One region of the Pseudomonas sp. 25 R 14 genome, then DNA from elsewhere that is predicted to be linked to it. Evidence: riboswitches for the same ligand, from Rfam matches in the RefSeq annotation. Region 1 holds a riboswitch; each other region holds the start of a gene.
The links. Region 1 has a riboswitch for cobalamin ahead of BFQ03_RS10820 (CbtB domain-containing protein). Riboswitches for the same ligand answer to the same signal wherever they lie in the genome.
Positions count from the first base shown of each region.

Region 2: it holds a riboswitch for cobalamin, as region 1 does, so the genes downstream of both, BFQ03_RS27555 (TonB-dependent receptor plug domain-containing protein) here and BFQ03_RS10820 (CbtB domain-containing protein) in region 1, are expected to answer to the same signal.
Region 3: it holds a riboswitch for cobalamin, as region 1 does, so the genes downstream of both, cobO (cob(I)yrinic acid a,c-diamide adenosyltransferase) here and BFQ03_RS10820 (CbtB domain-containing protein) in region 1, are expected to answer to the same signal.

Region 1 covers NZ_CVTS01000038.1:202,915-210,773, reverse strand. The annotation lists gene nfuA (Fe-S biogenesis protein NfuA) at 1-501, shown strand, start outside; gene cobM (precorrin-4 C(11)-methyltransferase) at 622-1,368, opposite strand; gene BFQ03_RS10830 (cobalamin biosynthesis protein) at 1,438-1,830, opposite strand; gene BFQ03_RS10825 (CbtA family protein) at 1,827-2,528, opposite strand; gene BFQ03_RS10820 (CbtB domain-containing protein) at 2,540-2,728, opposite strand; cobalamin riboswitch at 2,824-3,024, opposite strand; cobalamin riboswitch at 3,120-3,322, shown strand; gene cobW (cobalamin biosynthesis protein CobW) at 3,415-4,476, shown strand; gene cobN (cobaltochelatase subunit CobN) at 4,480-7,859, shown strand, end outside.
Region 2 covers NZ_CVTS01000068.1:242,354-250,212, forward strand. The annotation lists gene BFQ03_RS27525 (pentapeptide repeat-containing protein) at 1-469, shown strand, start outside; gene BFQ03_RS27530 (response regulator) at 490-1,116, opposite strand; gene BFQ03_RS27535 (PQQ-dependent catabolism-associated CXXCW motif protein) at 1,392-1,946, shown strand; gene BFQ03_RS27540 (response regulator transcription factor) at 1,974-2,639, shown strand; gene cobF (precorrin-6A synthase (deacetylating)) at 2,699-3,457, opposite strand; gene BFQ03_RS27550 (histidine phosphatase family protein) at 3,505-4,056, opposite strand; cobalamin riboswitch at 4,159-4,364, shown strand; gene BFQ03_RS27555 (TonB-dependent receptor plug domain-containing protein) at 4,455-6,395, shown strand; gene BFQ03_RS27560 ((2Fe-2S) ferredoxin domain-containing protein) at 6,395-6,754, shown strand; gene BFQ03_RS27565 (ABC transporter substrate-binding protein) at 6,751-7,665, shown strand.
Region 3 covers NZ_CVTS01000063.1:50,463-58,321, forward strand. The annotation lists gene BFQ03_RS22675 (cobyric acid synthase) at 1-200, opposite strand, end outside; gene cobD (threonine-phosphate decarboxylase CobD) at 197-1,186, opposite strand; gene cbiB (adenosylcobinamide-phosphate synthase CbiB) at 1,179-2,087, opposite strand; gene bluB (5,6-dimethylbenzimidazole synthase) at 2,084-2,734, opposite strand; gene BFQ03_RS22695 (cobyrinic acid a,c-diamide synthase CobB) at 2,731-4,095, opposite strand; gene cobO (cob(I)yrinic acid a,c-diamide adenosyltransferase) at 4,092-4,703, opposite strand; cobalamin riboswitch at 4,783-5,031, opposite strand; gene BFQ03_RS22705 (PQQ-dependent sugar dehydrogenase) at 5,131-6,444, shown strand; gene BFQ03_RS22710 (C40 family peptidase) at 6,521-7,060, opposite strand; gene BFQ03_RS22715 (C40 family peptidase) at 7,206-7,835, opposite strand.

The DNA.
Region 1 (7,859 bases):
CGCGTCTTCATTACCCAGCCTGGCACCCAGTACGCAGAGACGTGCATTGCCTACTGCAAGCCGGGGGAAGAAAAGCCTGAAGACACCGCCCTGGGGCTCAAGAGCTTCACCGCGTACATCGACGCCTTCAGCGAAGCCTTCCTTGACGATGCCGTGGTCGACTACGCCACTGACCGCATGGGTGGCCAATTGACCATCAAGGCCCCTAACGCCAAGGTGCCGAACGTCAATGCCGACAGCCCGGTCAATGAGCGCATCAACTATTACCTGCAAACCGAAATCAACCCGGGCCTGGCCAGCCATGGCGGCCAGGTCAGCCTGATCGACGTGGTGGATGACGGCATCGCCGTGCTCAAGTTCGGTGGTGGCTGCCAGGGCTGCGGCCAGGCTGACGTGACCTTGCGCGAAGGTATCGAGCGCACGTTGCTGGAGCGGATCCCCGAGCTCAAGGGTGTACGTGACGTGACCGACCACACGCAGAAAGAAAACGCCTACTACTAAGGTGTTCGCTGCAAACAAAAAACGGCGCCCGTGAGCGCCGTTTTTTTATGCCAATAAATCATTGCCTTACACAACCTTTCTAACAAAGAAGATCAACTGTGGGAGCGGGCTTGCGTAGTATCAGGGCCGGTAGAGGTGGGCGTGACTTGCGCGATACAGCGAGGATTCGCTGAAGTGATCACTGGCCAACACCCGGCCCACCACGATCAGCGCCGTGCGCCTGAAACCCTTCGCCGCGACCTTTTCGACAATATCCGCCAAGGTGCCAATGGCCCAATCCTGATCCGGCCACGTCGCGCGATGCACCACGGCAATCGGGCAATCCGCGCCATAGTGCGGCAGCAGTTCGGCGACGATTCTCTCCAGATGATTGACCCCCAGGTGCACCGCCATGGTCGTGCCATGGCTGGCCAGGCTGGCGAAGGCTTCACCGGCCGGCATCGTGGTTTTGTCCGCATAACGGGTCAGGATTACGCTTTGGGCGATATCCGGCAGGGTCAGTTCAGTTTCCAGCAGCGCGGCACAGGCTGCCACCGCCGTGACCCCGGGAATGATCTGGAAGGGGATCCCCAGCTCGCGCAAATGGCGGATTTGTTCGCCAATCGCCCCATACAGGCTCGGATCACCGGAATGTACCCGCGCCACGTCCTGGCCTTTCTCATGGGCGACCTTGATCAAGCCAATGATCTGCTCCAGGTTCAGTTCGGCGCTGTTGACCACCTGTTCGGCCCGATGCCCTTCGAGTACGGCAGCCGGCACCAGTGAGCCTGCGTAGAGGATCACCGGGCAACTGCGGATCAGGCGCTGGCCCTTGACGGTGATCAGTTCCGGGTCGCCGGGACCAGCGCCGATGAAGAAAACAGTCATGGAAAAATCCTGTGCAAAAGCGGGCGAGCATGAGTACGGCTCATGATCGAGAGGGGCAATTATCGGACTTTAGCCGGCGCAGGCCAATGCAAACGTGGCCCTGGCGGCTTTTTTGCGGGTGATCAGCAGTCGGGCAGGGGCGTTGGCGAGCTGTTCTGCCAATGCCAAAGCGGCACTTTCGGCGATGCCGTAGCACCCTGTATGGGCGAAAACCACAGCCGACCTGTGGCTCAATCGCCCTTCGTAAGGCAGCAGTTGTTGTGCATCAAAGCACTGCAATGGCAGATTCAAGGCGTTGGCCAGGGCGATCATGCCCGGTTCATCACGCTTGTGGGCAATACTTGCCAATGCGTTTATCTGGCCGGGGTCGATACCGGCCTCGGCCAGAGCGCTGTTGAACAGTTCCAGCAAGGCCTCAACCTCACAGCCACGCTGACAACCCAGGCCGACAGTCAGAATCATGCCGCGTATTGATCGTCACGATTGCGGCGAAACAACCAGGCGCTGATCAGCCCCAAAGCCAGCCAGAACGCGACGTTGGTCAGCTGCGAGGCGATCTTGAATTGGGCTTCCAATGCTTCGGGGGCGAGCATCGAGTGAACTTCCGGCTGTGGCGCACCCATGACATGGGGCACCGCCAGGATCGCCACGCCAAGGATTTTCAGCAGCCAGTTGCGGCCAAACACAATCAACGCAATGCCAGCGGCGGTAGACGCTGCCGTGCCGATCCACCAGATCTGCCGTTGCGCCAGGTCAGCCGCCGCAGTGCCCGGCAGCTCAGGCGGCAAACCGAGGGTGGGAGCCAGAACAAAGGTCGCATAGCCGGCCAGGCCCCAGAGCAAGCCCTGGGCGGTGCGCGTCGGGGCGCGCAGGGTGTACAGGCCGGCCAGCATCAGCGCAAAACCGACGGCGACCACCAGGTTGCCGCCGGTGGTGGACAGCACGCGTTGCCAGCCATTTTCAGGCTCCCACGCTTCGGCGTCGTGGCTATGGGCCGCAGCGCCTGCGGCATGCTCATGCACTTCGGTCGCAGCCGGGGCGTTTTCGAAGGTCTCGGCCTGCAGAATCAGCGGAGCTACCCAGAAACTTTGCAGCAGAGTCAGCAACAGGGCGGCCAGCAGGCCGGTGAACCCTGCGGTTTGCGCAATACGCTTGATCATGGCGGCAGGTCTCAATGGCACGGGAAGGCGGCGCTGTGGCGCGTATCGTGGGCGGCGTTGTGCACGGCCTCGATATGGGAGAACCCGGCGAAATACACCAGGCACGCACCGAGGATCGACGCGCCGATGGCGGCGGTCAGGCGTTGGCTCAAAGTGGCGCTGGTGCTGGCGGTATGTGAGGTGCTGCTGATGATCGACATGGCACGTCCCTTTCGAGTGGCAGGGTGATACGAGCGCATGAAAACCCCGCGAGCCGGGCACGCAGGGTTCTGAACAGCGCCCGCCCACCGCGGGTTTGTTATCTGATTGTTCGGGCCGGTCTCCGGGCTTGCGAGGGGCTCTGGGCCTGAAAGCATCACCTTCCCATGCCGGGGCACAGTGGATCTGACGCTTCGCTCGCTTACCGTTGCGGGGGCAGCACCGGACTGTCATGCAGGCATGAGTCACCGGTTTCCCGTTTCACCCTGTGAAGGGCACCTGAAACAAGATGTGTAGGAGAGCATGGGCGCGGGACGGCCGTCAATCTGTACCTGTGGCGAGAAGGTCAGGCTTGAGCGACCGCTTTTCAATTGACCGGTCCTCATGCACTGCGTAGCCTTGCACGTTCGAGGTTCTTCGGCCCCGGTCGAAGCTAAGAAGGGAACGCGGTCCAAGCCGCGGCTGCCCCCGCAACTGTAAAGGGTTTATCTGACTGCCACGCCACTGCCTGAACCCGGCGGGAAGGCGCAGCCAGCGCCAGCCACCAGGCTGGCAAGCCCCAAGCCAGGAGACCTGCCTCGCAACCGATTTTCCATTTCAACCGGGCGGGGTGATCCGGTGACGAATCCAGCGCCTGCGCGCCGCCGCAGGGCCAGTCGTCCCGTATGCCCGCCCCAAAGGGCATCCGATGAAAACACTGGCCAAACTCCCCGTCACTATCGTCACCGGCTTTCTCGGCTCGGGCAAAACCACCTTGCTGCGCCATATGCTGGATAACGCCCAGGGCCGCCGCATTGCCGTGATCGTCAACGAGTTCGGTGAGCTGGGCATCGACGGCGAGATCCTCAAGCAGTGCTCCATCGGTTGCACGGAAGAAGAAGCCAACGGCCGTGTGTATGAGCTGGCTAACGGCTGCCTATGCTGCACCGTGCAGGAAGAGTTCTTCCCGGTGATGCGTGAACTGGTCGCGCGCCGTGGCGACCTTGACCATATCCTGATCGAAACCTCCGGCCTAGCCCTGCCAAAACCGCTGGTCCAGGCCTTCCAATGGCCGGAAATTCGCAGCGCCTGCACCGTAGACGCCGTGATTACCGTGGTCGACAGCCCGGCCGTGGCCGCCGGCACCTTCGCTGCATTCCCGGATCAGGTCGACGCCCAGCGTAAACTGGATCCCAATCTGGACCACGAATCACCGCTGCACGAACTGTTTGCCGACCAACTGGCCAGCGCCGACTTGGTGATCCTCAACAAAACCGACCTGATCAGCGCCGAAGACCTGGCCCGGGTACGCCTGGAAGTCGCCGAAGAACTGCCGCCAGCGGTGAAGATCGTCGAAGCCAGCAGCGGCCGCCTGCCCCTGGACGTATTGATTGGCCTGGGCGCCGGTTCCGAGGAACATATCGATGGGCGCCACAGTCATCACGATCATCACCACGAAGGTGAAGACGATCACGATCACGATGCTTTTGACTCCATCTCCATCGACCTGCCACAGGCTGACGAAGCGTTGCTGCTCGATGCCTTGACCCAGTTGGTGGTGCAACACGGCATCCTGCGTGTCAAAGGTTTTGCGGCGATCCCGAACAAGCCGATGCGCCTGCTGATCCAGGGCGTGGGCACGCGTTTCGACAAGCACTTCGACCGCGCCTGGAGCGCCGACGAAGCACGCATCACGCGCCTGGTGCTGATCGGCCAGGATCTGGATGCGGCTGGCCTCGAAGCGCAACTGCGCGTTGCGCTCAGCGTTTAACCCATGCATCTGCTCAGGACCCAGCCCGGTGGTTTCATCAGCGATGACAACATCGCCGACCTTGGACAAACCCCCGCCGAGCTGGTGATCCTGTGCAGCGGTGATTCCAGCCTGGCGCTGCTGGCCGAAGCGGCGCAGCAACTGCCCGCCGACTACCCGAGCCTGCGCCTGGCCAACCCGATGCAGGTGCAGAACCACGCCTCGGTGGACCTGTACGTCGACCAAGTGCTGCGCCACGCCAAGGTCATCCTGATTTCCCTGCACGGCGGCATCGGATATTGGCGTTACGGTATCCAGCGCCTGGTGGAGCTGGCCGGGCAAGGCGTGCAGTTGATTCTGGTACCGGGGGACGACCGCCCCGATCCTGAACTCAGCAGCTTGAGTAGCGTCTGCGCCGCAGAACGCGACCGCCTGTGGCACTTTCTGCGCCAGGGCGGGCTGGGTAATGCGCTGGATTTCTATCGCTGCCTGGCCAGTCGCTACTTGGGCCGTGATTACCCGTGGGCCGAGCCGCAAACCCTGCCGCGCACGGCGATTTATCACCCGCACCAGGCCAATGCCCGCCTGAATCACTGGCAGGCAGACTGGAACGCCGAATGGCCGGTGGCGGCGGTGCTGTTCTACCGTTCGCACTTGCAGGCGGCCAATACTGGTTTTATTGATGTTTTCTGCCAGCGCTTGCAGGCGGCGGGTCTTAACCCGCTGCCGATGGCGGTGGCCAGTTTGAAAGAGCCCGGCTGCCTGGCGGTGGTCGAGGATCTGCTGGATGAGGTTCAGGCGGCGGTGATTCTCAACACCACCGGCTTTGCCCAATCCAGCCCCGAAGCCCCCCATTTGCGACCGTTTCGCCGCAATATCCCGGTGATCCAGGCGATCTGCGCCCAGGACAACCAACCCGGCTGGGAAGCCAGCGAACAGGGCCTGGGGCCCCGCGACCTGGCGATGCACATCGCCTTGCCAGAACTGGACGGGCGCATCATCAGCCGTCCGATCAGCTTCAAGGATTTGGCCTGGCGCAGCGAACGCAGTCAGTCGGACGTGGTGTGCTACCGCGCGGCGCCCGAGCGCATGGACTTCGTGGCCGAGCTGGCAGGGCGCTGGGTCGAGCTGGCACGGGTGCCGAATGCAGATAAACGTATCGCACTGATTCTCGCCAATTACCCGACCCGCGACGGGCGCATCGGCAACGGCGTGGGCCTGGACACACCGGCCGCCGCCTTGAATATCCTGCTTGCCCTGCAAGCCGAGGGCTATCCGCTGCCGCAAACGCTACCCGGCAGCGGCACCGCCCTGATCCACGAGCTGCTCGGCGGTGTGACCAACGACCTCGATAGCCTCGACCTGCGCCCTTGCCAGCAAAGCCTGGGCCTGGATGAATACGAGGCGATGTTCATGCGCCTGCCCCAAGCTAATCGCCAGGCCGTGCTGGAACGCTGGGGCACGCCACACAACGACCCGATGTGTCGCGACGGGCGCATGATGATCGCCGGCCTGCGCCTGGGCCTGACCTTTGTCGGCATCCAGCCGGCCCGGGGTTACCAGGTGGATGCCAGCGCGGTCTACCACGACCCGGACCTGGTACCGCCCCACGCTTACCTGGCGTTCTATTTCTGGCTGCGCCACACCTACGGCGCCCATGGCGTGATCCACGTCGGCAAGCATGGCAACCTGGAGTGGTTGCCGGGCAAAGGTGTCGGGCTGTCCGAGAACTGCTGGCCGGATGCGCTACTGGGCCCGTTGCCCAATATCTATCCGTTTATCGTCAACGATCCGGGTGAGGGCGCCCAGGCCAAGCGGCGTACCCAGGCGGTGATCATCGACCACCTGATGCCGCCGCTGACCCGCGCCGAAACCTACGGCCCGCTGCGCAACCTGGAGTTGTTGGCGGACGAGTATTACGAAGCGCAGTTGCTCGACCCACGCCGCGCCCTGGAACTGCAGAAGGACATCCTCAAGCTGGTGCGCGAAACCCGCATCGATCAAGAGCTTGAACTGGATAACGATGCCGATGCTGCCGTCTGGCTGCCGCGCCTGGACACCTACCTGTGCGATCTGAAGGAATCGCAGATCCGCGATGGCCTGCATATCTTTGGCGAGTCGCCAGAGGGCCGCTTGCGTATCGACACCTTGCTGGCCCTGCTGCGTATCCCGCGTGGCGACGGGCGCGGTCCGCAATCGAGCCTGCTGCGGGTGTTGGCCAAGGCCTTCGAGCTGGGTTTTGACCCGCTGGACTGTGCCCTGGCAGAACCCTGGACCGGGCGACGCCCCGAGGTGTTGCAGAAGATCGACGGACAGTTGTGGCGCACCGCTGGCGATACCCGTGAACGCCTGGAGCTGTATGCGGCGCGGTTGATCGAACAAGCACTGGAAGGACCGCTCGAACAGCTTGAGGAGCCCGGTTGGGAGGAAGTGAAATCGGTGATCGAAAGCCTGCGCATCGTCGTCGCGCCGCGCCTGGATGCCTGCGGCCCGGCGGAAATGCGCGGTTTGCTGGATGCCCTGGGCGGTCGTTTCGTGCCGGCCGGGCCCAGCGGTGCGCCGAGCCGTGGGCGCCTCGATGTACTGCCGACCGGGCGTAACTTCTTCACCGTGGATGTGCGCAATCTGCCGACCACCACCGCCTGGCGTATCGGCTTCCAGTCCGCACACCTGATGCTTGAGCGACACCTGCAGGACCACGGCGACCATTTGCGCCAACTCGGGCTTTCTGTGTGGGGTACCGCGACCATGCGCACCGGCGGCGACGATATCGCCCAGGCCATGGCGTTGATGGGCGTGCGTCCGGTGTGGGCCACAGGTAGCCAGCGCGTCGATGACTTTGAAATCCTGCCAATCAGCCTGCTGGACCGCCCAAGGGTTGATGTCACGCTGCGGGTGTCCGGTTTCTTTCGCGATGCCTTCGCCAGCCTGATCCGCCTGTTCGATGCTGCGGTGCAGGCGGTTGCGGCGCTGGATGAGCCGGACGACATGAACCCGCTGGCGGCCAAGGTGCGCAGCGAGCGCAAGGCGTTGATTGCGTCTGGCCTGGACGAAGACGCGGCGACCCGGCAGGCCGGCTGGCGCATTTTTGGCGCCAAGCCCGGCGCGTATGGCGCGGGCGTGCAGGGCGCCATTGACGGTCGTTTATGGCAAAGCCGCGAAGACCTGGCCGAGGTCTACCTCAATTGGGGCGGCTACGCCTATGGTGGTTCTGATGAAGGCACCGCCGCCCGCGAACAATTCGCCCGGCGCTTGAGCCAGGTGCAGGCGGTGCTGCAGAACCAGGACAACCGTGAGCACGATCTGCTCGACTCCAATGACTACTATCAATTCCAGGGTGGCATGCTCGCCGCCGTGGAGACCCTGAGCGGCGAAAAGGCCGCCAGCTACCATGGCGATCATAG
Region 2 (7,859 bases), on a different contig from region 1:
GGCTGACCTGCGCGAGGCCGACCTGCGCCACGCCAACATCGACCTGGCCAACCTGGAAAAAGCCCAACTGCAAGGCGCCAACCTGACCCGCGCGAGCCTGCAACAAGCCAACCTGCGCCTGGCAGATTTCAGCGGTGCCACATTGATGGCGGTGCAAGGCTGGGGCATGTTCGCCCAGGGCGCACAGTTCGAAAACGCCAACCTCAGCGGCGCTTACCTGCAATTTGCGCGGTTGTCTGGGGCCAAGCTGCACAAAGCCAACCTGCGTGCGGCGGACCTGGAAATGACCTGGTTGAGCAAGGCCGACCTGCAAGGGGCGGACCTGAGCGATGCCAACCTGCAAGAAGCCAAGTTCGGTGAAAGCAACCTGGAACGGGCCACCCTCAGCGGCACCCGCCAGCACTATGCCAATTTCCAGGATGCGAATATGGAAGGCTGCAAGGACTGCCCCACCACTTGGGATCGCTGACCGCCAGTGGGCGGTGTGGATCATCCCGCCGCCCGCACCACTCCCAGGTCAATCCCTACATGTACCAATTCGGCATGGGACGTAACCTGCAATTTGCTCTTGAGCAACGTCAGGTAATTGGACACGGTCTTGCTGCTGATACTCAGTTGATCGGCGATCGAACGGGTAGGCGTGCCCTTGGCCAGCATCAGGAAAATCTCCAGCTCACGGGCCGTCATGCCCTGCAACCGATGATCACTCGGATGAAAGGCCAACTCCGTGGCCAGGACCTGCTCGATATAGGTGTGGCCGTCGAGGAGGCGCTGCACGGCTTCATTCATCACCGCAGGCGTTGCGCCCTTGGTGATATAGCCCGATGCACCGGCCTCCAGGGCCTGGCGCACCAGGGGCAACTCATCGTGCTGGCTGAAAAACAACACGCGCAATTGCGGCAGGCGCTGGCGCAGGCGGCGGGTGGTTTCCAGGCCGCTGATGCCTGGCAGGCCGACACCTGTGATCACCAGGTTCGGCACTGCTTCCTGCACCCGCAGCAGTGCATCTTCACCACTGCCCGCTTCGCGCACTTCGACGCCCGGCAACTGCGCCCGCAACAGGCTGGCGTAGCCGAGCCGCACTACCGCATGTTTGTCCACCAGTAGGATATTCATGGTGCATGCACTTGCATCATCGCAGTGGGCGACGGTCGCGGGCCGTGGAGCTTGTCGACCCCGATCAGGCTGAGGATCAGCAAAAACGGCAAGAGCAGCGCCTTGAGGATTCGCATGATCGTACAACTCCTGAGGATGACCGTTGCGTTCATGCTAGAGCCCTCAAGCAACAGGCGATTTACTACTTTGGTACTGGTTTTGCTGTCTATCGTCGCATTCCCAAGGCAGCGCGACTGGCATGTAATGGGCGCATAACTATAAGGATCGAACCTGCCATGCTGCCCGCCCGACTGACTCTGGTTGCCGTGCTGTCGCTGACTCCGCTGCTGGCGGCTGCCCAACCGCCAACCGCGCTGTTTTCCCGCGACGGCTACCGCATCAACCTCTACCGCAGCCCCACCCCAGAACACTTGCCGGGCGCGACCATCGTCGATACCCAGGCCTTGCAAACCCTACTGACACAACAGCCGCGCCCGGTGCTGATCGACGTCTACCGCCGGCAATGGCTGCACGGCCAGTTCATCGAAGACCAGCCCCATGCCAACCTGCCCGGCAGCCACTGGCTGGCCAATACGGGCGATGGTGAGCTGACGCCCGAGTGGCAAAGCTACTTTGCCCGCCACCTGTATGCCTACAGTGGCGGTAACCTGGCGCAACCGTTGGTGTTCTACTGCCGCTCCGATTGCTGGCTGAGTTGGAACGCGGTAAAACGGGCCAATGCCTTGGGTTATACCGCTGTGTATTGGTATCGCGAGGGCCTGGACGCGTGGGAGGCAGCCAAGCTGCCAGTCGCCGCAGCACACCCTGAGCCCTTTGAACTTGCCCACTGAACAATCACAATAAAAAGGTGAACGGCCATGTACAAAATTCTGATTGCCGACGATCACCCGCTGTTTCGCGAAGCGATCCATAACGTCATCAGCGATGGCTTTGCCGGTAGCGAAGTGATGGAAACCGCCGACCTGGACAGCGCCCTGGCCCTGACCCAGGAGCACGACGACCTCGACCTGATCCTGCTGGACCTGAACATGCCCGGCATGCACGGCCTCAATGGCCTGATCAACCTGCGCAACGAAGCGCCGACCATTCCAGTGGTGATTGTCTCGGCCGAGCAGGACAAGCAAATCGTGCTGCAAGCCATTACCTATGGCGCGGTCGGTTTCATCACCAAATCCTCGCCACGGGCGCAGATGACCGAGGCGATCCAGCAGATTCTCAATGGCAACGTCTACCTGCCGCCAGACATCATCCGCACCCAGAAAAACCCCGGCCAGCGGCGCATGCACGACAATCCGGCCTTCGCCCCGGAACTGCTCCAGGCCCTGACACGCAAGCAATTACTGGTACTGGAGCGAATGACCAAGGGCGAGTCGAACAAGCAGATTGCCTACACCCTGGAGATTGCCGAGACGACGGTGAAGGCCCATGTGTCGGCGATCCTGCGCAAACTGAATGTGCACAACCGGGTACAGGCGATTCTCAGCGCCGGGGATATCGATTTTGGCTCCTACCTGCGGCGCTGATTCCCCTGAGCAATGAGCTCAATGTGGGAGCGGGCTTGATGACCGCGCTCCTACAGCAATCAGGGCTTGCGTAGCAAGTAAGTGTCCATGATCCAGCCATTGGCCTGGCGCGCTGTCTTGCGCACGCGTTCGATTTCCTCGGCCACCTCAGCCACCTTGCCGCTGATCAGGATTTCATCCGGCGTGCCCAGGTACGCACCCCAATAGATTTCCAGGTCCTGATCCGCGACGCTGCGGTAAGAGTCCTCGGCATCCAGCATCACCACCAGCGTATCGGCATCACCGACCTGCCCCGCCGCGAGCCGACGCCCGGTGGTGATCTCGATGGAACGGCCGATGCGGTTCAGTGGCACCTTGTGCTGGGCCGCCAAGGCCTGGACGCTGGTGATCCCGGGGATGACCTCGAACTCAAACACACTGCTGCCACTGGCCAGGATCGCCTGCAGGATGCGGATGGTACTGTCGTACAACGCCGGATCGCCCCAGGCCAGAAAGGCCCCTACTTCGCCGTCGGCCATTTGTTCGTTGATCATCCGCTCAAATGTCTGTTGCTTGTCGCGGTTCAGATCCTGCACGGCCGTGGTGTAGTCGATCTCGCCACGCACACGCTCGGGGCAGTCGGCCTCGACAAAGCGGTAGGCATGCCCAGCGTCGATATAGGTCTGGCAGATCTCCCGACGCAGGTCGATCAACTTGTCCTTGCTCTGGCCCTTGTCCATCAGGAAAAACACATCGGTGCGGTTCAGCGCCTTCACCGCCTGCATGGTGATGTAGTCGGGGTTGCCGGCGCCAATGCCGATGATCAGGATCTTTTTCATGAAGGTGTTCTCAGTGCGGGGCCGGGATTTTGCCATGTTCGTGCCGCTCAGGTCTCGCGCGTTTCCAGGCGCAGGCGCCAGACGTTGTTGAAACGCAGTTCGGTGGACGACAGCGGCTCCACGTCGATCAGGTAAAACATGGCGACGGGTGATTGCATTGCATGCAGCAAAGCCGCACGAATCACCGCCGGATGCGTCACCGCCAGCACATGGCCGGGCTGCTCTGCGAGGTTTTGCATCCACTGGCTGACGCGCTCGCACAACTGCACCACTGACTCACCACGATGAGGCGCACTGGCGCTGTCGGTGAGCCAGGTCATCAGTTCGTCGCGGTCGATGTCATTGATGTCCAGACCGCGCCAATGACCTACATCCATGTCGCGCAACCCGTCATCAATCGTTGCGTGCTTGCCGAACAGCGTCGCCGTTTGCCGGGCCCTGGTCTCAGGCCCGCATAACAGGCGTGGCGTTTTTTTAAAGCGCGCGGCCAGCCTCAAGGGCGACGGAGGCGTTTCCAGGGCTTCATCAAGGGCAAAATGCCCAAGCTTTTGCGCACGGGTCATACCATGGCAAATCAGCGTCAATCGGGTGCTCTGCATGAAAATGCGGCTCTGGTGATCAAGCGAAGAAAATATATTACAACGATCTGGCCTCACGGGACCGAACACTAGAGAAGTTGACCAACAGTCGCGGGAATGTTCAGATGCCGTCCTGTTTCAGGTGCCTCATGCCGCCGCGCATGGGGTGAAACGGGAAACCGGTACGCTCGATCGAGCAAGTCCGGTGCTGCCCCCGCAACGGTATACGCGTGAGCTCTTCGACACACCACTGTGGCCAGAACGCCATGGGAAGGTGAAGAGTTCGATACGCGTGAGCCCGGAGACCGGCCTGGAATTTCTGTTTGGCAAAATCCTGCGGTGGGCGGGCATGGGCCGGTATTGGCGTGTGCTCGATGCCTTCTCCTGCGTGCTTCTGCGAAGATACTTTCGGGAAGACTATGATTTTTCAACGTTGCGTCACAGCGGGTCCTAGCCTGCTGCTGGGTTGCCTGTTCAGCCCCCTGCTACTCGCCGACAACCGTGCCCTGGAACTCAAGCCGCAGACCGTTTCCGCGCCGTCGGTGGAATCCACCACCGTGGCCGACATGGCCCAGTACGGCAGCAAGGTCGAGATTGTCACCCGCGAGCAGATCGAACGCGCCGGCCCCAGCGCGGATATCACGCGGGCGATGCAGATGTTCATCCCCGGTTTCTACGTCGCCCCGAAAAACGGCCCGTTCGACTACGGCACCTACTCCCTGCTGGGCGGGCGCAATGACGACACCCTGATCCTGCTTGACGGCGTACGCCTGAACAACCGCCTGTACGGAGGCCTGTACCTGGATACCTTGCCGGCCAACGCCGTGGAGCGCATCGAAGTGCTCAAGGGTGGCCAGAGCCTGTTGTTCGGCACCCAGGCCGTGGCGGGGGTCATCAACATCGTCACACGCAGCCCGCAAACCCGTGACGTATCCGGCGAGACCAACCTGGGCGTCGATACCTTTGGCGGCACCACCGGCGATGCCCGGGCCGAGCGGATTTTCAGCAATGGCCTGGGCGACCTGGGCCTGCTGGCCTACGTCAGCCATAACGTGTCCGAGGGCTACCAGCCGTTTCGCAACCGCGACATGAGCAACGTCACCGACAAGAAACGTTCCTACGAAGTCACCACCCTCGGCGCCAAGGCCATCCAGTCCTTGGGCGATGACTCGCGCCTGGAGCTGTTTTACCAGTACACCGACGCCAACCTGGACTTCGCCGGCGCCACCAACAACCGCAAGACCACCAACGACCGCGTGCAGCAGATTGCCACGGCGACCTTCGAACAACGCCTCAACGAGCGGTTGAGCTACTTCGTCAAGGGCCATATCAACGATTGGGACACCCGCTACTCACGGGTCAACAACACCGCCGACGGCGGCACCCTGGTGCGCAATCACGATGACTACTGGGGCTTCACTGACTGGGGCGTGCAGGCCGAAGGCAAGGCCGAGCTTGAGGGCGGCCATGTGCTGGTGTTCGGCTCTGACAACCAGTGGTTCAAGGGCCAGGACGACGTGATGGTCATCGACAACAACAAGGCCGAGGCCCACGCCTTGTACACCCAGTTGCGCCCGCAGATAGACGCCCTGCCCGACTGGCACCCGAGCATTGGCGTGCGCCACGAAGCCATGAGCGGCGGTGACAGTGCCACCGTTGGCATGCTCACCTCGCTCTATGACCTCAATGCCAACTGGGCCTTGCGCGGCCAGTACGGCACGGCGTACAAGCTGCCGAACGCCGAGCAACTGTTCGTCAACGAGCCCGGCGACGAGATCGGCAACCGTAACCTCAAGCCGGAAAAAAGCCGCAACGCCGAGCTGGGCCTGGACTACAAGGGCCTGCTGGCCGATCGCGACTTCAGCGCCAGCGTGACCCTGTTCAAGCGCAAGATCACCCACCTGATCACCGTCGACGATGCCCAGTGGGTCAACGGCCAGGGGCAGATCCAGATGCGCGGTTTCGAGGTCGACGCCAAGCTGGCGCTCAACGAGCAATGGAACCTGCAAGCGGACATGACCCGCAACCTCACCGAGTCCCGTGCCGGCGTGACCATCAATGATGTGCCGAGCTTCTTCGCCCGTTCACGTGTGGGCTTTGAGTCGCAGAATCGCCTATGGGGCGCCGGCGCGGCTATCCGCTACATCCACGATGTGATCAGTTCGAAAAAAGTCGAGTACGGCCACTACTCGGTGGTGGATGCCGATGCCTACCGCTACCTCGACAACGCCCATCAACACCGGGTGAGCCTGCTGGTGGAAAACCTGTTCGACCGTGACTACGTCACCAGTCGCTCCAGTAACGTCGACAACCTGGGCCGACCGTTCACTTCTGAGGTGCGTTATACGTATCGCTTCTGATGACTGAGATCACGCAAATCGACGGGGTGGACACGCACCCCGACTGGTCCTGTATCCCCGATCATGCCCGCCATGTGCTGCTGTGTACCGGCCCGCGCTGCACCCAGCGCGGCGCCTTGCAGCTGTGGAAGACCTTGCGCCGGCGCCTGTTGGAACACCAGCGCATTGAAGTACCCGGCGGTGTACTGCTCACACGTACCCATTGCCAGTTCCCCTGCAACCTGGGGCCAGTGCTCACGGTCTACCCGGAGCGCTGCTGGTATGGGGTGCACAGCAAGGCCGATGCCGTGCGCCTGGTGGATGTACACCTGGTCGGCGGCGAAGTGCTTGAAGAATTGCTGATCCGGGAGCGCCCATGAAACGCCTGGGAGGATTTGCCATCGCCCTGTTGTGGAGTGCATCGGTCCTGGCTGACGGCTACCGCAATTGCCAGCAGGATTGGCGCCTGCCCCACGCGCCGCCGTCGCGGATTGTCGCCCTCAACCAACACGCCGCCGACATGCTGCTGGCCCTGGGCGCCGGCCCGACACTGGTGGGCGTGGCGTACCTGGATGACAACGGTGCCGCGCATCAGTTGGGTCAGTATTTGGGTGTGCCGGTGATTGCGCCGCGCTACCCGGCCAGCGAGGTGCTGTATGGGCAACGGCCGGATCTGGTGGTGGGAGGATTTGCCACGGCCTTTGGCAACGGCATCACCTCGCGTACCGGGCTGGCCGGCAACGGGGTGGGCTCCTATCTACTGGAGTCGGCCTGTGCCGGGCATTCCCTGGACTTCTTCGGCCACATTCGCAATGACCTGCTGACGTTGGGCAACCTGCTGCATAAACCGCAGCGGGCCCGCGACCTGATTGACGCGCTGGACGCCGACCTCGCCCGCGCTCAGGCACTCGCCAGGCCGGAAAAACCCTTGTCGGTGTTTTACCTCGACAGTGAAGTCAACGGCCTCGACAGCGAAGGAGGACAAGGCTTTGTCACCGCCCTGCTGGCCGCCGCCGGGGCACGTAACCTGTTTGCCGGGGTCAATCAATACCGGGTCACGGTCAGCAGTGAAACCCTGCTGATAAGCGACCCGGACGTGATCCTGCTGGCCGATGCCGTGTGGTCCCCGGCCAGCCGCAAACGCCAGTTGCTGACCCGTGACCCGGTGCTGTCGCGCCTGCGAGCGGTGCGGGAAAACCGCATGATCGATATCCCGTTTACGCACCTGGTGCCCAACGTCGGCAGTGCCCAGGTGGTGCTGGACCTGGCGCGCGAACTCAACGCCCTGTAGGGGCGGGCTTGCTCGCGAAAAACTTACAGGCGCCGCATTCATTCAGTAAGCACGCGTTATCGTTGACGTTCTTCGCGGGCAAGCCCGCTCCTACAGGAGGTCAGGCCATTCATGACTTCTGGTCAAGAGTCATTTGAAGATTCTTGGGTGTTTCTCCTGGTGTTCCCGGCCGATACTCAAGGCCATTGTCCACG
Region 3 (7,859 bases), on a different contig from region 1:
AGGTTGGCGGCCTGGGCCTGCACGGCCTGGGCGCGGCCAATCTCGCCACCTTCTGCCGTGACTGCGCTGTTGAGCGCCATGTTCTGCGGCTTGAAGGGCACCACGGGCACGCCCTGGCGCACCACCCAACGGCACAGCGCGGTCACCAGGGTGCTTTTGCCCGCATCGGAGGTGGTGCCTTGCACCATCAACGTACTCATGAGGCTTGCTTCCAGGCAGCCAGGGCTTGTTCAAGGCGCTGCCAATCGGCGTCAGTCCCGGGCAGGCCAAAACGCAGGCTGCTGTCGTGGACAAACAGGCGCAGCAGGATGCCGCGCTGGGCCATGAACTCATGCAACTGCTCGGCGCGATCGGCGATCAGCCACTGGAACAGCGCGCAGCCGCCCTGGGGGCGCAGGCCATACTGCTCCAGCAGGCTGAACAGCCGCTGGCTGGCTTCTTCGCAGCGCTGGCGCTGGTGGGTGTGGCCGGCGCTGTCGCGCAGGCAAACCTGGCCCAACTCCCGGGTCGGCCCGCTCACCGCCCATGGCCCGACCTGTTCGGCCAACAGCTTGAGCAGCTTGCGCTCGGCCAACACAAAGCCCAGGCGCACCCCCGCCAGGCCGAAAAACTTGCCGAACGAGCGCAACACAATCAACCCCACCTGATGGGCCTGGTTCGCCAGGCTCAACTGCGGGGTGTTGTCCATAAAGGCTTCATCCACCACCAGCCAGCCACCGCGCTGGGCCAGCCGTGCATGCCAGTCCAACAGGCGCTGGGGCGCAATACTCAAGCCCGTAGGGTTGTTGGGGTTGACCACCACCAACACGTCGAGGCTGTCGAGGAAGAAATCCACTTCCTGCTCCAGCACTTCGCGCACGATGTAACCGGCGCGACGCCAGGCTTCGGCATGCTCGGCATAGCACGGCGACAACACGCCGACCTTGCCCGCCCGACGCAAGCGCGGCAGCAACTGGATGGCCGCCTGGGAGCCCGGCACCGGCAACACCTGGGCTGCACCGTAGTAATCGCAGGCCGCCTGTTCCAGGCCGTCATCGGTTTCTGGCAAACGTGCCCAGGCCCGCAGTGAGATAGGCGGGATTGGCCAGGGCCAGGGCGCGAGGCCACTGGACAGGTCCAACCAGTCTTCCTGAGCGATGCCGTACTGCATCGCGGCTTTGCGCAGCCGCCCACCGTGTTCAAGCATAGAATTGCGCCCCTGCACACAGGATCAACACCCACAACCACACACCGCGCTGCACCAATTGCCAACCACGCTCGATGGAGTCGGCATCGGCCGGCGGCCCTTCGCCAAGGGGTGGACGCTGGTGCAACTCACCGTGATAAATCGCCGCCCCGCCCAACTCGACACCCAGCGCGCCAGCGCCCGCAGCCATCACCGGGCCGGCATTCGGGCTATCCCAGGTCGGGCCCTGGCGGCGCCAGCATTTGAGTGCCAGGCGTGTCTTGCCCAGCAGCGCGTAGGTCAGGGCGACCAGGCGCGCAGGAATGTAATTAAGCACGTCGTCAATCTTCGCCGCCGCCCAGCCGAAGCGTTCAAAGCGTTCGTTGCGATAGCCCCACATGGCATCCAGGGTATTGCTCAGACGGTACAGCACCACGCCGGGCACCCCGGCCACGACAAACCAGAACAGCGCGGCGAACACCGCGTCACTGCCGTTTTCCAGCACCGACTCAGTGGCGGCGCGCGCCACTTCAGTACTGTCCAGTTCGCTGGTCTGGCGGCTGACCAGGTAACTGACGCGCGTGCGCGCTTCGTCCAGGTCACCACTGCGCAGGGCCTGGGCCACCGGCAACACGTGTTCACACAGGCTGCGCATGCCCAGGGCCAGGTACAACGCGAGGATCTCGATTACCCAACCGAAGTAAGGCGCCCAGGACAACGCCGTGGCCAGCAACGTCAGCGGTATCACGGTGATAAACCAGGCGGTCACGCCATGGCTGCGCCAGCCACGCCCAGCGGAGTTGAAACGTTGCTCGATGCGCCCGGCAAAGTTGCCGAACGCCACCAGCGGATGCCAGCGCCTGGGTTCGCCCAGTAGCGCATCCAGCGCCACTGCAGCGACACTCAGCAAGGCCACACTCATTGATTCACTCCCCAATAATTCTCATACAGCATGTCACTCAGCGGACGCGGTTCGGTCCAGCCTTCGAGTTGCAACATCGGTGCCGGGTAGAACTGCGCTACCGGGCCCAGGCACAGCACGGCCAGTGGCTTGGCGCCGGGCGGCAGGCCCAGCAGGTCGGCCAGCTCCTGGGGTTCGAACAGCGACACCCAGCCCATGCCCAGGCCTTCGGCGCGGGAGGCCAGCCACAGATTCTGGATCGCGCAGGACAGCGAGGCCAGGTCCATTTCCGGCAAGGTGCGACGGCCAAAGATATGCCGCTCGCGATCATCCATCAGCGCCGCGACCAGCACCTCGGCGCAGTCGTTGATGCCTTCGACCTTGAGCTGCATGAAGTCGTCCGAGCGCTCGCCCAGGGCCGCCGCGGTGCGTATGCGCTCGGCTTCCACCAACTGCTGGATCTGGCCGCGCAGGGTGCGGTCGCTGATGCGGATAAAGCGCCAGGGCTGCATCAGGCCGACACTGGGGGCCTGGTGCGCAGCCTGCAGCAGGCGCTGGAGCAGTTCGGGGGCCACCGTGCCGCCGCTGAAGTGGCGCATGTCGCGGCGCTCGGCGATGGCGCGGTAGATGGCCTGGCGTTCAGCCTGGGGGAAGGCGTTGTCGGTCATGGCCCTATCGCGGGCAAGCCCGCTCCTACAGTTGCAATGCAATCGCCTGCGATGGAGGCCTCAGGGTCTGGCGCAAAAAGCGCAGCCACCGCAGCCGGGTTCGACGGGAAATAAAAGTGCACATAGGAGGCCGTCATCCGCCCCTGGCGATACACCGCCTCGGCACCGCGCCCGCCATTGGGGCTCAGGCCACGGGCAATCGGCTGCCATTGCGTGCTGGTCAGGGAATGATGATAGGTGTGGCCGCGCAGCACGCCTTCCGGCAATTCGACTGTTTGCAGGGCCAGGGCCGCCAGGCGTTTCTGCATGACTGCATCGCCCTGGAGCAACCCCAGCAGTTCAGCGCGGCACCCCTCGACATCGGTCAATGAGTCGAGCAGATAGAGCATGCCGCCGCATTCGGCCAGCAACGGCTTGCCGGCGGCGTGATGGGCACGGATCGCCTGCAACATCGCGGTGTTTTGCGACAACGCCTGGTGATGCAGTTCCGGGTAGCCACCCGGCAGATAGAGGCTGTCGGCGTCGGGTAACGCCTGGTCGTGGATCGGCGAGAAGAAGCGCAACTCAGCGCCCATCGCCCGCAGCACGTCGAGACTGGCACCATAGGTGAACGCGAAGGCTTCATCACGGGCCACGGCAATCCGCACCCCATCCAGCAAAGGTTCGGCCTCGATCAGCTCGGGGGCGGCGAACGCCACCGGTGGTGGCAGCGCTACCTCGCAACTGCTGGCCAGGGCCTCGGCGGCCGCATCCAGGCGCAGATCCAGATCATTCAACTCGCTGGCCTGCACCAGGCCCAGGTGGCGGCTGGGCAGCTCGATACCGGTCTCTCGGGACAACGCACCGTACCAGCGCAGGCCTTCGGTCAGGCTGCCTTCAAGCAATTGCGCGTGGCGCACGGTACCGACGCGGTTGGCCAATACCCCGGCGAACGGCAAGTCCACCTGATAACGCGCCAGCCCCAACGCCAGGGCGCCAAAGGTCTGGGCCATGGCGGTGCCGTCGATCACCGCCAGCACCGGCACACCAAAATGGCGGGCCAGGTCGGCGCTGGACGGCGTGCCGTCGAACAACCCCATCACGCCCTCGATCAGGATCAGGTCCGCCTCCCCCGCCGCTTCCCACAGCAGGCGGCGACTTTCCTGCTCGCCGACCATCCACATGTCCAATTGATAGACCGGCGCGCCGCTGGCGCGCTCATGAATCATCGGGTCGAGAAAGTCCGGGCCGCATTTGAATACCCGGACCTTACGCCCCAGGTTGCGGTGCAAACGGGCCAGGGCGGCGGTGACGGTGGTCTTGCCCTGGCCCGACGCCGGCGCGGCGATCAGGACGGCAGGGCAATGGCGCGGCTGATTCAAAGTTCGATGCCCTTCTGTGCCTTGATCCCGGCCTGGAACGCGTGCTTGAGCATGCCCATTTCGGTGACGGTGTCGGCCATTTCAATCAGTTCCGGCTTGGCGCCACGACCGGTGACCAGCACATGCTGCATCGGTGGGCGGGCTTGCAGGTCGCCCAGGACCTGGTCCAGGTCGAGATAACCATGCTTGAGTGCGATGTTCAGCTCATCCAGCACCACCAGGCCAATGGACGGATCCTGCAACATTTCCCGGGAGACTTTCCAGGCTGCTTCGGCGGCAGCGATATCGCGCTGGCGGTCCTGGGTTTCCCAGGTAAAGCCCTCGCCCATCACATGGAAACGTACCTGCTCGGGGAAACGCCGGAAGAACAGCTCTTCACCGGTGCTGTTACGGCCCTTGATGAACTGCACCACGCCGCATTGCATACCGTGCCCCATGGCACGGGCCAGCATGCCAAACGCCGAACTGCTCTTGCCTTTGCCATTGCCGGTCAATACCAGCAGCAATCCGCATTCATTCGGTGAATTGGCAATGCGCTCATCAATCACCGCTTTTTTGCGCAGCATGCGCGCCAGGTGGCGTTCGTCACGATCAGGGGAATCAGTCATGGCAGCTCTCCGTTGGGGCTGGACAAAAACGGCGGGCAGGAAAAGACAATCTACATGAAGCCAAGCATCGCCCACCGTGATGCTGTTGGATGAATCAGGCCGGTCTCCGGGCTCATGAGTGGTGCCCTGTTGAACAGGGCAGTCCGACGATGCGCCTTCCCATATCGCAGGCGATACAGTGGCAAAAGCAGCGTCTTGACTCATTTACCGTTGCGGGGGCAGCGCCGGGATCGTGGCCGCACTGTAGAAAAGTGCGCGCACTCACCGGCTTCCCTGTTTCACTCGGTCGACGCGCACGCCACAGAGCACCTGAAACAAGCGGCGAAGGTTAGTGGGTTGGGGGTACAGCGTCAATTAAAGCCGGCCACACACTTGAACCATCGCCACGCGCTGTACCTCTATGACTACAGGCATTGAGGAGAAAAACATGCACAAGACCCGACTCGCCCTACTGATCATGGTTGCAGGCGTACTCGCCGCCTGCGGGGAAAGCTCAACCTTGCAGGTCTCGGATGGCACCGGGCCTTCACCGAAACTGCCGGAACCGAACAAAACCCTGATCCCCACCGTCAACATCGCCCCGGCGGTTGGCTGGCCCGCAGGCGCCAAGCCAACCGCCGCAGCCGGCACCCAGGTCGCAGCCTTTGCAGAAGACCTGGATCACCCGCGCTGGCTGTATGTATTGCCCAATGGCGATGTACTGGTCGCCGAGACCAATGCACCGCCCAAGCCGGAGGATGGCAAGGGTATTCGCGGCTGGGTCATGGAGAAGGTCATGGGCCGCGCTGGCGCGGGTGTGCCCAGCCCGAACCGCATCACCCTGCTGCGCGATGCCGACCATGATGGCGTGGCAGAAACCCGCACGGTGTTCCTGGAAAACCTCAACTCGCCGTTTGGCATGACTCTGGTCGGCAACGATTTGTATGTCGCCGATTCGGACAAGCTACTGCGTTTTCCCTATCAACCAGGAGAAACCGCAATCAAGGCCCCAGGCACCAAGGTCGTGGACTTGCCGGGCGGCCCGCTCAACCACCACTGGACAAAAAATGTCATCGCCAGCAAAGACGGGAGCAAGTTGTATGTGAGCGTCGGCTCCAACAGCAACGTCGGCGAAAACGGCCTGGAGGCCGAACAGGGACGCGCCGCCATCTGGGAAGTCGACCGGGCCAGCGGCCAGCAGCGGATCTTCGCCTCCGGCCTGCGCAACCCCAATGGCATGGCCTGGGAGCCGCAAAGCGGCAAGCTGTGGACGGCGGTCAACGAGCGCGATGAAATCGGCAGCGACCTGGTGCCGGACTACATCACCTCGGTCAAGGATGGCGGCTTCTATGGCTGGCCGTTCAGCTACTACGGCCAGCATGTCGATGTGCGGGTCACACCACAGGACCCGGACCTGGTGGCCAAGGCGATTGCGCCAGACTATGCCGTCGGGCCGCATACCGCATCATTGGGCCTGACCTTCGCACAAGGCAACACGCTACCCGCGCAGTTCAGCAACGGCGCGTTCATCGGCCAGCATGGCTCGTGGAATCGCAAACCGCACAGTGGCTACAAGGTGATCTTTGTGCCATTCGAAGGCGGCAAGCCGAAGGGGCAACCGGTGGATGTGCTGACTGGGTTTCTCAACAGTGATGAGAAAGCCATGGGGCGGCCGGTGGGTGTGGTGATCGACCCGCAAGGTGGGTTGCTAGTGGCGGATGATGTGGGGAATAAGGTGTGGCGGGTGTGGGCCGCTAAATAGCAGGCCCCGACAACACCACAAAACCAATGTGGGAGCGGGCTTGCTCGCTCCCACATTTTTTTGATCGATGCAGGTCTTAAGGATTACGCGCCAGATGCTCGGCCGGCAGCACGCGCTTGGCGCTCAAATAGGCATTCTGCCAATAGGCCTTGGACAAGGTATCAAGCTTCACCGTGCCGCCGGTTTGTGGTGCATGGACGAAACGCCCTTCGCCCACATAGATGCCGGCATGGCTGACTTGCGAGCCGCCGCCCGTGGCAAAGAACAGCAGGTCGCCGGTTTGCAGCGCATCTTCACGCACGTCCTGGGCACGCATCACGATCAGCTCGCGAGTGGTGCGCGGCAGCGAGATGCCCGCCGCATCGCGGTAGACAAAACCAATCAGGCCACTGCAATCAAACCCTGAGTCCGGTGTATTGCCGCCCCAGCGATAAGGCGTGCCGACCAGGCCCAGGGCGCGAAACAGCACGTCTTCGGCAACCGGCGAAAAGTTCTGGGTGGTGTAGTTGAACACCGGCTTGGACTTGACGGCCACAGGCGCGGGTGGAGGACGACTTGCGCAGGCACTGAGCAGTGCGGCGCAAACGAGAAGAATTAGGCGGGCCGAGGTCGACATGGGCAGAACAATCCTGATCTGGATGCGGCTTTCGCTGCCGAACGCTGAAAACTAGACCGCGCAAGCAAAGCTTGCGCGGTCAGGTTCGCAACAATATCTCAGGATTCTAGCGCTTATGCGTCAAACTTCAAGTATCACTTTAACTTTACTTGCGAGCGGTAACGCTAGTAGGGGCCATGGCCAGGGCGCGCTTGGCTTCGATGAAGGTTTTGCTCCAGTAGCTGTCGCCCAATTTATCGACCCGTACCCCACCGCTGCGGCGGCTGCTGGAGTGGATGAACTGGTCATCACCCAGGTAGATACCGGCGTGGCTGACACGACCACGGCCATTGGTACTGAAGAAAAGCAGATCGCCAGGCTTGAGGTTGTTCCGTGCGACCAACGGTGCATCCACGTTGATCATTTCGCGAGTGGAACGCGGCAGGTTCATGCCAGCTTCTTCACGAAACAGGTAACCGATAAAGCCACTGCAGTCGAAACCGGCTTCAGAGGTACCGCCGAAACGGTAACGGGTACCGATCAGGGACATGCCGCGTTCGAGGATGCTATCAGCCAGCAAAGGCAGCTGATAAGGCTTGCTATCGGAGAGTTCGGCCAGTTCTTTTTCGGTTGCCACCTCTTCCTCATAAACAGAAGAAGACTGTGTTGCAACGAATTTGGCTTGGTGCTGTTGTTGTGGTTTTTGCTGCTCAGCCACTTGTTGAGGGTGGGTGGCGCAACCAAACAACAGGGTAACGAGTGCGAGAGGCACGAGGGGTGCGAAGCGATTTAGCATGGGCACGACCGTGGCTGATGTGTA